DNA from 4 places in the Streptomyces sp. NPDC030799 genome. Region 1 is predicted to be linked to each of the others. Evidence: riboswitches for the same ligand, from Rfam matches in the RefSeq annotation. Region 1 holds a riboswitch; each other region holds the start of a gene.
What was found. A riboswitch is a leader RNA that binds a small molecule or an ion and turns the genes downstream of it on or off. The one in region 1 is predicted to bind cyclic di-AMP.
Positions count from the first base shown of each region.

Region 1 (3,159 bases):
CGGCACCGAGTCCTCGGGGTTGGCGAGGACCCGCAGATAGGCGAGGACGTCCCGGACCTCCTTGCGCTCGTAGAAGCGGACCCCGCCGACGACCTTGTAGGGCAGGCCGACGCGGATGAAGATCTCTTCGAAGACACGGGACTGGGCGTTGGTGCGGTAGAAGACGGCGACGTCGCCGGCCTTGGCCTCGCCCGCGTCCACCAGGCGGTCTATCTCTTCGGCGACGAACTGCGCCTCGTCGTGCTCGGTGTCGGCGACGTATCCGGTGATCCGCGCGCCCTGGCCGGCGTTGGTCCACAGGTTCTTCGGGCGGCGGGACTCGTTCCGCTCGATGACCGCGTTGGCGGCGGACAGGATGGTCTGGGTGGAGCGGTAGTTCTGCTCCAGCAGGATCGTCGTCGCGTCCGGATAGTCCTCCTCGAACTGGAGGATGTTGCGGATCGTCGCACCCCGGAAGGCGTAGATCGACTGGTCCGCGTCACCCACCACGCACAGTTCGGCGGGCGGGAGGTCGTACTCGCCGGGCGGGGTGTCCTCATCGTGTTCCCCGGTGCCGACGAGCTCCCGTACGAGCGCGTACTGGGCGTGGTTGGTGTCCTGGTACTCGTCGACCAGGACGTGCCGGAAGCGGCGGCGGTAGTGCTCGGCCACGTCCGGGAAGGCACGCAGCAGGTTGACCGTCGTCATGATCAGGTCGTCGAAGTCGAGGGCGTTCGCCTCGCGCAGCCGCGACTGGTACAGGGCGTAGGCCTGGGCGAGGGTCTTCTCGAAGCCGTCGGTGGCCTGGGCGGCGAAGTCCTCCTCGTCGATCAGCTCGTTCTTCAGGTTGCTGATCTTGGCGCTGAAGGACTTCGGCGGGAAGCGCTTGGGGTCGAGGTCCAGGTCGCGGCAGACCAGGGCCATCAGGCGCTTCGAGTCCGCGGCGTCGTAGATCGAGAACGACGACGTGAAGCCGAGCTTCTTGCTCTCGCGGCGCAGGATGCGCACGCACGCGCTGTGGAAGGTCATCACCCACATCGCGTGCGCGCGCGGGCCGACGAGCTGCTCGACGCGCTCCTTCATCTCGCCCGCGGCCTTGTTGGTGAAGGTGATCGCGAGGATCTGGCCCGGGTGCACGTGCCGCTCGGCGAGGAGGTGGGCAATGCGGTGGGTGAGCACACGCGTCTTGCCGGAGCCGGCGCCGGCGACGATGAGCAGCGGCGAGCCGGCGTGCACGACCGCGGCACGCTGGTTGTCGTTCAGCCCTTCCAGGAGGGCCGCCGCGTCGAGCGCGGGGCGGGGGGCGCCGTCGCGGTAGTAGGCGTCCCGGTCCGGCGGCACGTCGAACTTCCCGCCGAACAGATCGTCCGGAATCGACTCCGGAGCGTGATCGTCCTCGGGCGGCGGCGGGGGCTCCTCCTCGCGCCCGCGAGGGGGCTGGAGGTCCGCCAGGAAGCTGTCGTCAAAGAGGCTGCTCATCGCTCTACGAGTCTAGGGCGCCCCACCGACAACCGGTCGCCGTCCCGGCAAGATGGCCGACCGGCGAAGCGGCGGACATCCTGAGGCACGGCCCTGACGCTGCGGAATCACCCGATGACGTGGACGTGATCCCGACGCCGGATCACGAAAATGTATCGGACATATCACGCACCAACCTTCACACTAGTCACACCGGTTGGCTAGGTTGCCGTCAGGCCGCGTGCGCGGCCTCCGCCGAGTCCGGCGCGCCCGCACGGCGCCCGGAGCCGGGGACCCACCGAATCCTGGGGTGAATCGGCCGACTCCCGCCCGGGACGAGGCCGTAGGGCAACCCTTCCGAACCGCCGCCCGAACCCGACAGCTAACCCGGTAGGCGGCTCACTGGAAGGAGTCGCCTCCCTTGGCGTCGCACCGCAAGACGCGCCCCGGCGGGGCCATCGGGACGGGCCTGCGCACCCCCGCCCTCGCCACCGCCGCCCTCACCTCCATGGCCGTGCTCTCGCAGACCGCAGAGGCCACCCCGGGTACCGATCACGCCAAGCCGAGCCTGGAGGAGGTCGAGAAGAAGGTCGACGACCTCTACCGCCAGGCGGAGTCGGCGACCGAGAAGTACAACGCGGCCAAGGAGCGGACAGGAAAGCAGCGGGGCCGCGTCGACGCCCTGCGCGACGACGTCGCCCGGCGTACCGAACGCCTCAACAAGGCCCGGGAGGAGCTGGGTTCCTTCGCCGCGGCCCAGTACCGCACCGGCGCCGCCGCACCCGACACGGCCACCTTCCTGCTCGCGGACAGCCCGCAGGACTACTTCGACCAGAGCCAGCTGATGAACCGGCTGACCTCGCGGGAGAAGAGCGCGGTCGACGGCTACATCGGCGAGCAGGCCGCGACCATGAGGAAACGGCGGGAGGCAGCGGAGAGCCTGCGGACGCTGACCGACTCGCAGCACGACCTGCAGACCGCCAAGGCGACCGTCCAGAAGAAACTCGCCTCCGCGCGCAAGCTGCTGTCACAGCTGACGGCCCAGGAGAAGGCGCGGCTGGCCGCCATCGAGCGGGAGAAGCAGCAGGAGGCGGCACGCAAGGCGGCCGAGCTGGCGAAGCGGCAGGCAGCCCAGCAGCAAGCCGCTTCGTCGCCGTCCTCGTCGTCGTCATCCTCCTCCTCGTCGTCCGGATCCGGTTCGACGGGCTCCGGCTCGACCGGGTCCACGGCCCCCAGTTCGGACGGCACGAAGGCCGAGAAGGCGATCGCCTTCGCCCGCGCACAGATCGGCAAGCCGTATGTGTGGGGCGCCACCGGGCCGGACTCCTACGACTGCTCGGGCCTTACCCAGGCCGCCTGGAAGGCGGCCGGCGTCACCCTTCCGCGCACCACGTACGACCAGGTCCATGCGGGCACCACGGTGTCACTGGCCGACGCCCGGCCGGGCGACCTGGTCTTCTTCTACGACGACATCAGCCACGTCGGCCTCTACATGGGCAACGGCATGATGATCCACGCCCCGAAGCCGGGCGCGTACGTCCGCGAGGAGTCGATCTACTACGGCGGAGAGTCGATCATCCACAGCGTGGTCCGACCGGGCTGACCGAACCGGCCGACTTCGCCCCACGCGCGCGTACCGGCGTTTTCGCCCTCCACGCGCGCGTGCCCTTCCCGGGCAGGGACCGTGCGGCTCCCTAGCATCGGGCGCATGCCCGGCATCCC
Region 1 covers NZ_JBVIDS010000007.1:136,478-139,636, forward strand. Annotated here, with positions in the region: gene pcrA (DNA helicase PcrA) at 1-1,458, opposite strand, end outside; cyclic di-AMP (ydaO/yuaA leader) riboswitch at 1,681-1,850, shown strand; gene ACZ41I_RS19155 (C40 family peptidase) at 1,859-3,040, shown strand; gene ACZ41I_RS19160 (tellurite resistance/C4-dicarboxylate transporter family protein) at 3,146-3,159, shown strand, end outside.

Region 2 (3,159 bases), on a different contig from region 1:
GAGCGCCGCGCGGCCCGGGTGGCCGGGGGCAGGCCGGAGTACCCGCTGAAGGTGACCGTCACCGCCACCGGCGACCTCGATCCCGACGCCCACTTCTGGCACACCGGCGGGGACAAACTCGTCTACACGACCGACAAGGGCGCCGAACGGGCCGCACGCCTCCTCGGCGCCGCCGCCGGCATCGTCCCGCTCGGCCCCGACCTCGACTGGCACGCCCTGCTGGGTCATCTGCACGACGTGCGCGGCGTACGGCGCCTGATGGTCGAGGGCGGCGGCACGGTCCACACCCAGCTGCTCCAGCTGGGCCTCGCCGACGAGCTCCAGCTGGTCCTCGCGCCGCTGTTCGTCGGCGATCCGGCCGCCCCCCGCCTGTTCGGCCCGGGCGCCTACCAGCCCGGCCGGCTGCGCCTCACCGAGACCCGCCGCATCGAGGACGTGGTCCTCATGCGCTACGAGCCCACGGCCCCCGGCACCGGCCCGGCCCCCGTCGCCGCCGACCGGCACTGGCTGCGCACCGCCTGCGAGCTGGCCGCGCTGTGCCCGCCGTCGGAGACGGCGTTCAGCGTCGGCGCGGTCGTGGTCGCCGCCGACGGGACGGAGCTGGCCCGGGGCCATTCACGCGAGGGCGACGACCCCGTGGTCCACGCGGAGGAGGCGGCGCTGGCGAAGATCGACCCGGCGGATGCCCGGTTGGCCGGCGCAACGGTCTACAGCAGCCTGGAGCCCTGTGCCCGGCGGGCCTCGCGGCCCGCGCCCTGCGCCGAGCTGATTCTGCGGGCCGGGGTGCGCAGGGTGGTCACCGCGTGGCGTGAGCCGGACACGTTCGTCTCGGCGGCCGACGGCACGGGGGTCCTGGTCACGGCCGGTGCGCAGGTGGCCGTGGTGCCGGAGCTGGAGGCACTCGCCAAGGCGCCGAACAGGCATCTGCTGGGAGGCTGAAAACACCCGGGGCCGGAATCCACTGGATTCCGGCCCCGGGCCTTCAGTAGCGGGGACAGGATTTGAACCTGCGACCTCTGGGTTATGAGCCCAGCGAGCTACCGAGCTGCTCCACCCCGCGTCGTTGTGACTCCAGAGTACCCCATGCGCAGGGCGGCACGCACACCGGTATTCACGGCCCCCTCCCGCCAGGTCACCCACGGTGACTGGGCGACCGCCGTGCGCAGAACATCTGAGACACCATCAAAAACGCCGAGACTCCTGAACGCCGGACAACTCGCCCGCTTTGCGGCGCTCCTGACCGGTAAGTCCCCGCTCGAAATCGTTAATGATCAAGTCGAACGGCTTGGAAAGTAACCGGCAGGTCTATTAACGTTCGATAACGCAGCGCGGTCGTCCCAGCCGTCACAAGAGACGGCTCCGTGCGCACGCGCCGAATCCCGCGAGGGAACCGGGGAACCACCACCTTGGGGTGAATCGTGCGAATGCCGCAGTTGGTATACGCGCGTAGGAGACCTTCCTGCTCCGAACCCGTCAGCTAACCCGGTAGGCGGAGGAAGGAAAGGAGTGCGCCCGAGTGGCGTCCAACCGGCCTGCCCCAGAAGCCCCGTTCATGCCCGCGCCGGCCGAGCCCGAGACCTTCGGCTACGGCACCTACCGCGCCGAAGAGGGCCCCTGGGAGGAGTGGAACCCCACCGAGGACTCCGTCGCCCCGGTCCGCGGCCGGCACCGCGTCACCAAGCAGCGCGGCGGCTTCGCGCGCAGCTCCACCGTCCTCGGCGTCGGCGTGCTGGCCGCGGTCGGCGCGGGGGGCATGGCCAGCGCCAACACCGGCAAGCCGCCGGTCTCCATATCCCTGCCGGACCTGGACTCCGTCGGCCACCTCTTCGGCGACGACTCCTCCGACGCACCCCGGACGAACTCCACCGCGCTCAGCACCATGGGCGTGACCTCGGCCGACAGCAAGGACTCCGACGCGGGCGAGGCACTGCGCAACCGGATCATGGCCCAGGCCGAGCAGCAGCAGAGCAAGGCCGACAGCAAGGCCACCGCCGCCGCGCTCGCCGCCGCCGAGAAGCAGACCGCCGACGCCGCGGCCAAGGCGGAGCAGGAGGCCGCCGCCAAGGCCGCCGCCGCCAAGGAGAAGGCGGAGGCCGACGCCAAGAAGGCGGCCGAGGCCAAGCGCCTGGCCGAGCTGGCCAAGCAGTACCAGCTGCCCGTCGTCTCGTACACGATCACCGGCACCTTCGGCCAGCCCGGCGCCATGTGGTCCTCCGGCTACCACACCGGGCTCGACTTCGCCGCCCCCACCGGCACCCTCATCAAGGCCATCCACAGCGGCACGATCACCCAGGCCGGCTGGGCCGGTGCCTACGGCTACCGCACGGTCCTCACCCTGGACGACGGCACCGAGCTGTGGTTCTGCCACCAGTCCTCGATCAACGTCCGGGTCGGCCAGAAGGTCTCGACCGGTGAGGTCATCGGCCGCATCGGCGCCACCGGCAATGTCACCGGCCCGCACCTCCACCTGGAGGTCCACCCGAACGGCCAGGCCGCCGGCATCGACCCGGCGCCGTGGCTGCGGGACAAGGGGCTCACCCCCTGATCTCCTTTCGAGGGATTTCGGCGCCGGCGGTGGAATGCGATCATCCACCGCCGGCGTTGGCACAAGGCATGACTTCTCTGCGCAAGCTCGGTTCCTCCGACCTCAAGGTCTTCCCGCTCTCCCTGGGCGGCAACGTCTTCGGCTGGACCGCCGACGAGGAGACCTCCTTCGCCGTCCTCGACGCCTACGCCGCCGCGGGCGGCAACTTCATCGACACCGCCGACGCCTACTCCGCCTGGATCGAGGGCAACAAGGGCGGTGAGTCCGAGACGATCATCGGCAAGTGGGTCAAGGCCCGCGGCAACCGCGCCGACGTCGTCATCGCCACCAAGGTCAGCCAGCACCCCGAGTACCAGGGCCTGTCCGCGGCCAACATCAAGGCCGCCGCCGACGCCTCCCTGCGCCGCCTGGACACCGACCACATCGACCTCTACTACACGCACTTCGACCAGCCCGAGGTGCCGGTCGAGGAGATCATCGGCGCGCTGGACGAGCTGGTGAAGGCGGGCAAGGTCCGGTACATCGCCGCCTCGAACATCAGCCCCGAGCGGCTGCAGGCCTCCCTGGACTTCTCCGACCGCGAGGGCCTGGCCCGTTACGTCGCCCTCCAGCCG
Region 2 covers NZ_JBVIDS010000016.1:21,598-24,756, reverse strand. Annotated here, with positions in the region: gene ACZ41I_RS33605 (dihydrofolate reductase family protein) at 1-939, shown strand, start outside; tRNA gene ACZ41I_RS33600 (tRNA-Met) at 987-1,060, opposite strand; cyclic di-AMP (ydaO/yuaA leader) riboswitch at 1,361-1,507, shown strand; gene ACZ41I_RS33595 (M23 family metallopeptidase) at 1,517-2,545, shown strand; gene ACZ41I_RS33590 (aldo/keto reductase) at 2,614-3,159, shown strand, end outside.
Region 2: it holds a riboswitch for cyclic di-AMP, as region 1 does, so the genes downstream of both, ACZ41I_RS33595 (M23 family metallopeptidase) here and ACZ41I_RS19155 (C40 family peptidase) in region 1, are expected to answer to the same signal.

Region 3 (3,159 bases), 170 kb from region 1:
ACACACCAGTTGGGGCTGGGCAGTACGTAAGTGCGCAGGACCACAAGGTGAGTCGGCGGGGTGAGGTATCCGTATTCTCTGATCATGGCAGCCTCCCCCGCGTACGCTCTGATCGCCACCGACCTGGACGGAACGCTGCTGCGCGGCGACGACACGGTCTCCGACCGGTCGCTCGCCGCGCTCGCGCGGGTGGCGCGGGCCGGTGTCCGGCATCTGGTGGTGACGGGCCGCCCGGCCCCGCGGGTACGGCCCCTGCTCGAGCAGCTCGGCTGCACGGGGCTCGCGGTGTGCGGACAGGGCGCGCAGGTCTACGACGCCGCGTCCGGTCGTCTGCTGTGGTCGGTCCGGCTGGACCGGGAGCTGGCCGAGACCGCGCTCGGCAAGATCGAGGCCGAGGTGGGGCAGGTCTACGCGGCCGTCGACCAGGACGGCGTCGACGGGCTCACGCTCATCGAGCCGGGCTATCTGATGCCGCACCCGACCCTGCCCGCGGTACGGGTCGGCCGGCGCGACGACCTGTGGTGCGAGCCCATCAGCAAGGTGCTGTTGCGCCATGCCGAGCTGTCCGACGACGAGTTGGCGTCGGTCGCGCGCGCGGTGGTCGGCTCGCTGGCGACGGTCACCATGTCGGGGCCGGGAACCGTGGAGCTGCAGCCGTCCGGGGTGACCAAGGCGACCGGCCTCGCGCTGGCCGCCGAGCGGCTCGGGATCGCCGCGGAGGAGGCCCTGGCGTTCGGCGACATGCCCAACGACATCCCGATGTTCGACTGGGCCGGACACGGGGTCGCCATGGCCAACGCGCACCCCGAACTCAAGGCGGTGGCCGACGAGATCACCCTGTCGAACGAGGACGACGGCATCGCCGTCGTCCTCGAAAGACTGTTTCCGACCGGCTGACCGGCACCGACCGACTGGCCGGCCCTTCAGTACGCGGCCGTCCGGCGCAGGCCCGGAGGATGCACGGCGGCCGCCCGGCACGCCCCCGTCGGTCAGGTGCGGGGGCGTGCCGGGCGGCCGGTGTCCGTCCCGCCTGCCGGCCGGCGGAGCTGTCAGTACGCGCCGAAGACGTTGTCGATCGACCCGTACCGCTTGGCCGCGTAGTTGCAGGCGGCGGTGATGTTCGCGACCGGGTCGTAGATGTTGAAGGAGGTTCCGGCCACGTGGTACGCGTTGAACGTCGGGTCGATGACCTGGAGCAGGCCCTTGGACGGGATGCCCTTGGCGGCGTTGGAGTCCCAGAGGTTGATGGCGTTGGGGTTGCCCGAGGACTCACGCATGATGTTGCGGTAGATGCCGTTGTAGCTGCCCGGGATGCCCTTCTGGGCCATGATCGCGAGGGACTCGCGGATCCAGCCGTCAAGGGTGTTCGGGTAACCGGCGGGGGTGGTGGAGACCGTGGTGGCGGCCGGGGTCGCGGCGGAGGCGCTGGTCGCCCCGATGAGCGGCAGGGCGAGGACGGCGGCACCGGTACCGGCGGCGGCGAGGGCGCGGACGATGCGGTTGTTCCGGGTACGGCGGTGCTGAGCGGCAGCAGGCATGGGGAAGTTCCTCTCCGGCGCCTGCGAGGTGAGCTGTCGGGTTCGGGCGGGGAGGTGCCCGACCGTGCCCGGGAAGGCACGGCTTCACCCCTAGCCGTTCCGGTGCGACGTGTGCCGTCCGGCCCGGCGACTTACCTGGGTCCCCCGCTCCTGCCATACGGATGAGTCCGTGGATGGTTATGCGGGCGGTGGCAGGATTCGGCGTCCGCCCGACGGCCCGGAACGTATGCGAGAGCACATGTCGGAAACAAGTACCGGATTCACACAACGTCCTATTTGACCTTGATCTATGCCCTATGAGGCGCTTGATCCTTTGCGGTTGCCAACCCTCAACTCGCCAGCGGGCCAAGGGGAGAAGGCGAGGTCGACGGGGATGGGGTGCCGACGGGTGCTCGTGACCCAACTCACGAAATAGCAAAAGGCTTCAAGTCGGACATGGGGGATTCAGGTGGGTCGACTGGATGGCGGAACCCGCGACCTGGCGCCCGTCGTTGTCCCGGGAGAGGAAGGTGCAGGCGTTACTCCGCTCGCCTCTCGTCTCGCGACAAAGCGGACAGATTCCCGTTAAGTCGATAAATATACGTTCATATCGCTTGATCAAAAGCATCCCGGACATGACCCGATACCTCCCAGGCTGGACCGGTGGGCGCTATCGGTGATCGAAAGAGGACCGGATACGCTGACTTGAGTGATGGCAGCGACCTATCGACAAACCGTGTAATCGCCAGCAGACACCAGCAGACAGGAGACCCCTCGTGACCGTCGTCGGGCCGTTCGGGCTGAGCGTGCGGGACCAGGCTCTGGAAGCCGATGTCCAGGCCGGATTGACGGCTGTCGAGGAAGGCTTGCTCGAGGCCACCAAGAGCGAGGTCCCGTTCATCACGGAGGCCGCGCAGCACCTCGTACGGGCCGGCGGGAAGCGGTTCCGGCCGCTGCTCGTGATGCTCGCGGCCCAGTTCGGCGACCCCTACGCGCCGGGCATCGTGCCGTCGGCCGTGGTCGTGGAGCTGACCCACCTCGCCACGCTGTACCACGACGACGTCATGGACGAGGCGGCCGTACGGCGTGGCGTGGACAGCGCCAACACCCGCTGGGGCAACTCGGTGGCGGTCCTCACCGGCGACTTCCTCTTCGCCCGGGCCTCCCAGATCCTCGCCGACCTCGGCCCCGAGGCCGTCCGGGTGCAGGCCCTCGCGTTCGAGCGGCTGGTCACGGGCCAGATCCTGGAGACCGCCGGCCCCGCGGACGGCCGTGACCCGGTCGAGCACTACCTGGACGTGCTCGGCGGCAAGACCGGCTCGCTGGTGGCGGTGTCGTGCCGGTTCGGCGCGATGATGTCCGGCGCCGACGAGACGGTCGTCGACGTGCTCACCCAGTACGGCGAGCGGCTCGGCGTCGCCTTCCAGCTCGCCGACGACGTCCTGGACATCGCCTCCGACTCGCACGAGTCCGGCAAGACCCCCGGCACCGACCTGCGCGAGGGCATTCCTACGCTGCCCGTGCTGCGGCTGCGCGAGCGGGCGGCCCGGCTGGGGCTGCCCGAGGACATCGCGCTGTGCCGCCTGCTGGACTCCGACCTCAGCGACGACGCCCGGCACGCCGAGGCGCTGGCCGCGCTGCG
Region 3 covers NZ_JBVIDS010000007.1:302,191-305,349, reverse strand. Annotated here, with positions in the region: gene ACZ41I_RS20000 (HAD family hydrolase) at 85-897, shown strand; gene ACZ41I_RS19995 (transglycosylase SLT domain-containing protein) at 1,050-1,538, opposite strand; cyclic di-AMP (ydaO/yuaA leader) riboswitch at 1,542-1,717, opposite strand; gene ACZ41I_RS19990 (polyprenyl synthetase family protein) at 2,294-3,159, shown strand, end outside.
Region 3: it holds a riboswitch for cyclic di-AMP, as region 1 does, so the genes downstream of both, ACZ41I_RS19995 (transglycosylase SLT domain-containing protein) here and ACZ41I_RS19155 (C40 family peptidase) in region 1, are expected to answer to the same signal.

Region 4 (3,159 bases), on a different contig from region 1:
CCGCCCAGGTAGCGGAAGAGGGGGAGGTCGGAGGCCTCGGAGGCGGCGTGGGCGACGGCGAGGGAGACACCGAGGATGGCGTTGGCGCCGAGGGAGCCCTTGTTGTCGGTGGCGTCCAGGTCGAACATGGCCTGGTCGATCAGGCGCTGCTCGGTGGCGTCGTAGCCGACCAGCTCCGGGCCGATCTGCTCGATGACGGCGAGGACGGCCTTCTCGACGCCCTTGCCCTGGTAACGGTTGGGGTCACCGTCGCGCAGCTCGATGGCCTCGAAGGCGCCGGTCGAGGCGCCGGACGGGACGGCGGCACGACCCGTGCTGCCGTCGTCGAGGCCGACCTCGACCTCGACCGTGGGGTTGCCTCGGGAGTCCAGGATTTCCCGGGCTACGACGACGTCGATGGACGGCACGAGCATCTCCTTCTTGGATGTGACGCTGGAAGTGCGGGGCTTGCTGCCTTACGGCTGCGCCTTGCGACTAGAGCCTAACCGTCTCCGGGGGATCGGCCACCGACCGACCGTCCCGTGGACGGGGAGGACACGCAGACGGTACCCATTGTTCACGTGCGGAACAAAGGGTGGATGCAGAGGGCACACAGAAAAGGCGAGCGGCGCACGGAAAAGGCGGGGCGCAGAAAAGACCCCGCCCCGGCGCGTACGGGGGAACACGCGCCGGGGCGGGGAGCCCGTGGGGACGGGGGGCGGACCCGAAGGCCGCTGTCGCTTACTTCAGGTGCAGCTGCTGTCCCGGGTAGATGAGGTTGGCGTCCTCGACGATGTCCTTGTTCAGCTTGAACAGCTTCTGCCAGCCGCCGGCGACGTGGTGCTTCTCGGCGATGGTGCTGAGGGTGTCGCCCGTGACGACCTTGTACTCGCCGTCGCCCTTCTTGACCTTCTTGCCGGTCGGGGTGGTGACGGTCTTGCTCGCGGACGGGGCCGTGCGCTCGGCGGAGCGGGAGGCGGCCTGCTGGTCGGAGCGCGTGGTGGTGCTGGGCGCGGTGGTGTTCGAGGTGGTGCTGGGCGCGGTGGTCTTCGAGGTGGTGCTGGGCGCGGAGCCGTTGTAGGCGGCGCTCGACAGACCCGTGCCGCAGACCGGCCAGGCGCCCTTGCCCTGCGCGGCGAGGACCTTCTCGGCGACGGCTATCTGCTGCGCCTTGGTGGCCTGGTTGGCCTGCGGGGCGTAGGCGGTGCCGCCGTACGCGGCCCAGGTGGAGGCGGAGAACTGCAGACCGCCGTAGAAGCCGTTGCCGGTGTTGATGGACCAGTTGCCGCCCGACTCGCACTGGGCGACCGCGTCCCACTCGGAGGCGGTGGCGGCGGAGGCGTTGCCGGCCGCCATCAGCGGGGCGGCGACGGCGGCGCCGGTGACACCGGCGAGCGTGATGGCGCGGACGGCCTTGGACGGACGACGGTGCTTGCCCTTGCCGGAGAACAGCATGGATCGATCCCCTCACCGACGCCTGCGAGGTGAGCTGTCGGGTTCGGGCCGGTTGAGTTGCCCGGCCGCACGCTCGCTTGCGCGAGGTGCGGCTTCACCCCCAGCCGGTGCCGGCGTCAACCGCCGGGACCGGCACTTACCTTGGGTCCCCCGCTCCTGCCCACGGCGCTTGACGCGACGACTGTTCCCGGGCAACCGCTGGCAGGATTCGGCGTTGCGACTGCCGGGGCTCGTGGTGACGAGCGGTCCTGACCGTAGACACGTGATCGGGGGAATTTCAAAGACGATCAGGGCTTCTGAGACTCATCCCACACTTTCACCGAATCGGACATCACCGGCGAAACAGGGCGTCAACTGCCGCTACTTTGCACCCTTTTCGGAACCGACTTCCAGGGTCTGACCGGCGGTGATGTGGTTCGGGTCGGCGCCGATGACGCCCTTGTTCCCGTCGTAGAGCGCATGCCATCCGCCGTCGACGCCCAGGGAGTCGGCGATGGAGGCGAGGGTGTCCCCCTCGCGCACGGTATAGGTGTCCGCCGCACGGCCGGCATGGCGGCCGGAAGAGGGGGCGTTCTGACCGTTTGTCACGCTTTCGTCCGCACTGTCACCGCGGTGACGTCCGCCACTGCTGAGCGCGCCGGTGTCGACCAGACTCCAAGAACCGGCGGGCTGCTGGTAATTGTCCGATTCGTCGGTACCGGGGGTTGCCGTCGGCGAGCTGTCGCCGCCCTGCGAGTCGCCATTGCCGGACGAGCCGGGCGTGTCGGTCTTGTCGGACTTGGGGTTGCCGGTTCCGGTGGGGCCGCCGGTCGCGTCCGGGGTCTTCGTGGCGTGGTGGCTCTGGTGCGGAGACGGCGAGGCGCCGGAACCCGAGGGGGAGCCGGAGGAATCGGGGCCCGAGGAATCCGGACCGGAGGAGTCCGAACCGGAGGCGGAGTTGGCGCCCGAGTCGGTGCCCGAGCGAGAACCGGAACCGGATCCGGAGCCGGTCCCGGAGTTGGACGCGGACGAATCCGGCAGACCGGACGAGTCGGAGCTGCCGGCCGAGCCGGAGGTGTCACCCGGGCCACCGGTGTCACCCGACCCGCCGGTGTCGCCGGGGTTGCCGACGCCGGTGTCGACATCGACCGAACCGGAGTCGGAGGTCAGTCCGGAGAGCACGGCGCAGGTGGCCCACGGCCTGGTGCCCTGGTCGGCCAGGATCTTCTCGGCGACGGCTATCTGCTGCGAGCGGCTGGCCTGGTCGGCGCTGTCGGCGTACTGCGTGCCGCCGTACTTGCCCCAGTCGTCCAAGGAGATCTGCAGGCCGCCGTAGTAGCCGTTCCCGGTGTCCGCGCTCCAGGAACCGCCGCTCTCGCACTCGGCGACCTTGTCCCAGGTGGTGCCGTCGGCCGCGTTGGCACTCGCGGCGCCGAGCAGCGGGATCGCGATGGCCGAGCCGGTCACTCCGGCTGCGACGAGGAGGGCCGGAGCCTGGCGGGGGCGACGGTGACGACCGTTCCCGGAGAGCATGCGGAAGCCTTTCGTGCGACAGCAAGACCGGCGCGGCGCGCTGAAATCCTTCGCCACGCTGATGGGTGAACGTATCGGCAGACGATCACTTGTCACAAGTTAATGCCGCGCAGATCACGTGAAGATCACAAAGTTGAACGCCCTTCACGTTCAGCCTTCCGCTGCTGTGCCGGCCGCGGGGGTGAACTCGACCGGCAGGGTGCGCAGGCCGCG
Region 4 covers NZ_JBVIDS010000013.1:96,494-99,652, forward strand. Annotated here, with positions in the region: gene eno (phosphopyruvate hydratase) at 1-413, opposite strand, end outside; gene ACZ41I_RS29935 (transglycosylase family protein) at 721-1,434, opposite strand; cyclic di-AMP (ydaO/yuaA leader) riboswitch at 1,439-1,612, opposite strand; gene ACZ41I_RS29940 (transglycosylase family protein) at 1,795-2,946, opposite strand; gene ACZ41I_RS29945 (cytochrome P450) at 3,097-3,159, opposite strand, start outside.
Region 4: it holds a riboswitch for cyclic di-AMP, as region 1 does, so the genes downstream of both, ACZ41I_RS29935 (transglycosylase family protein) here and ACZ41I_RS19155 (C40 family peptidase) in region 1, are expected to answer to the same signal.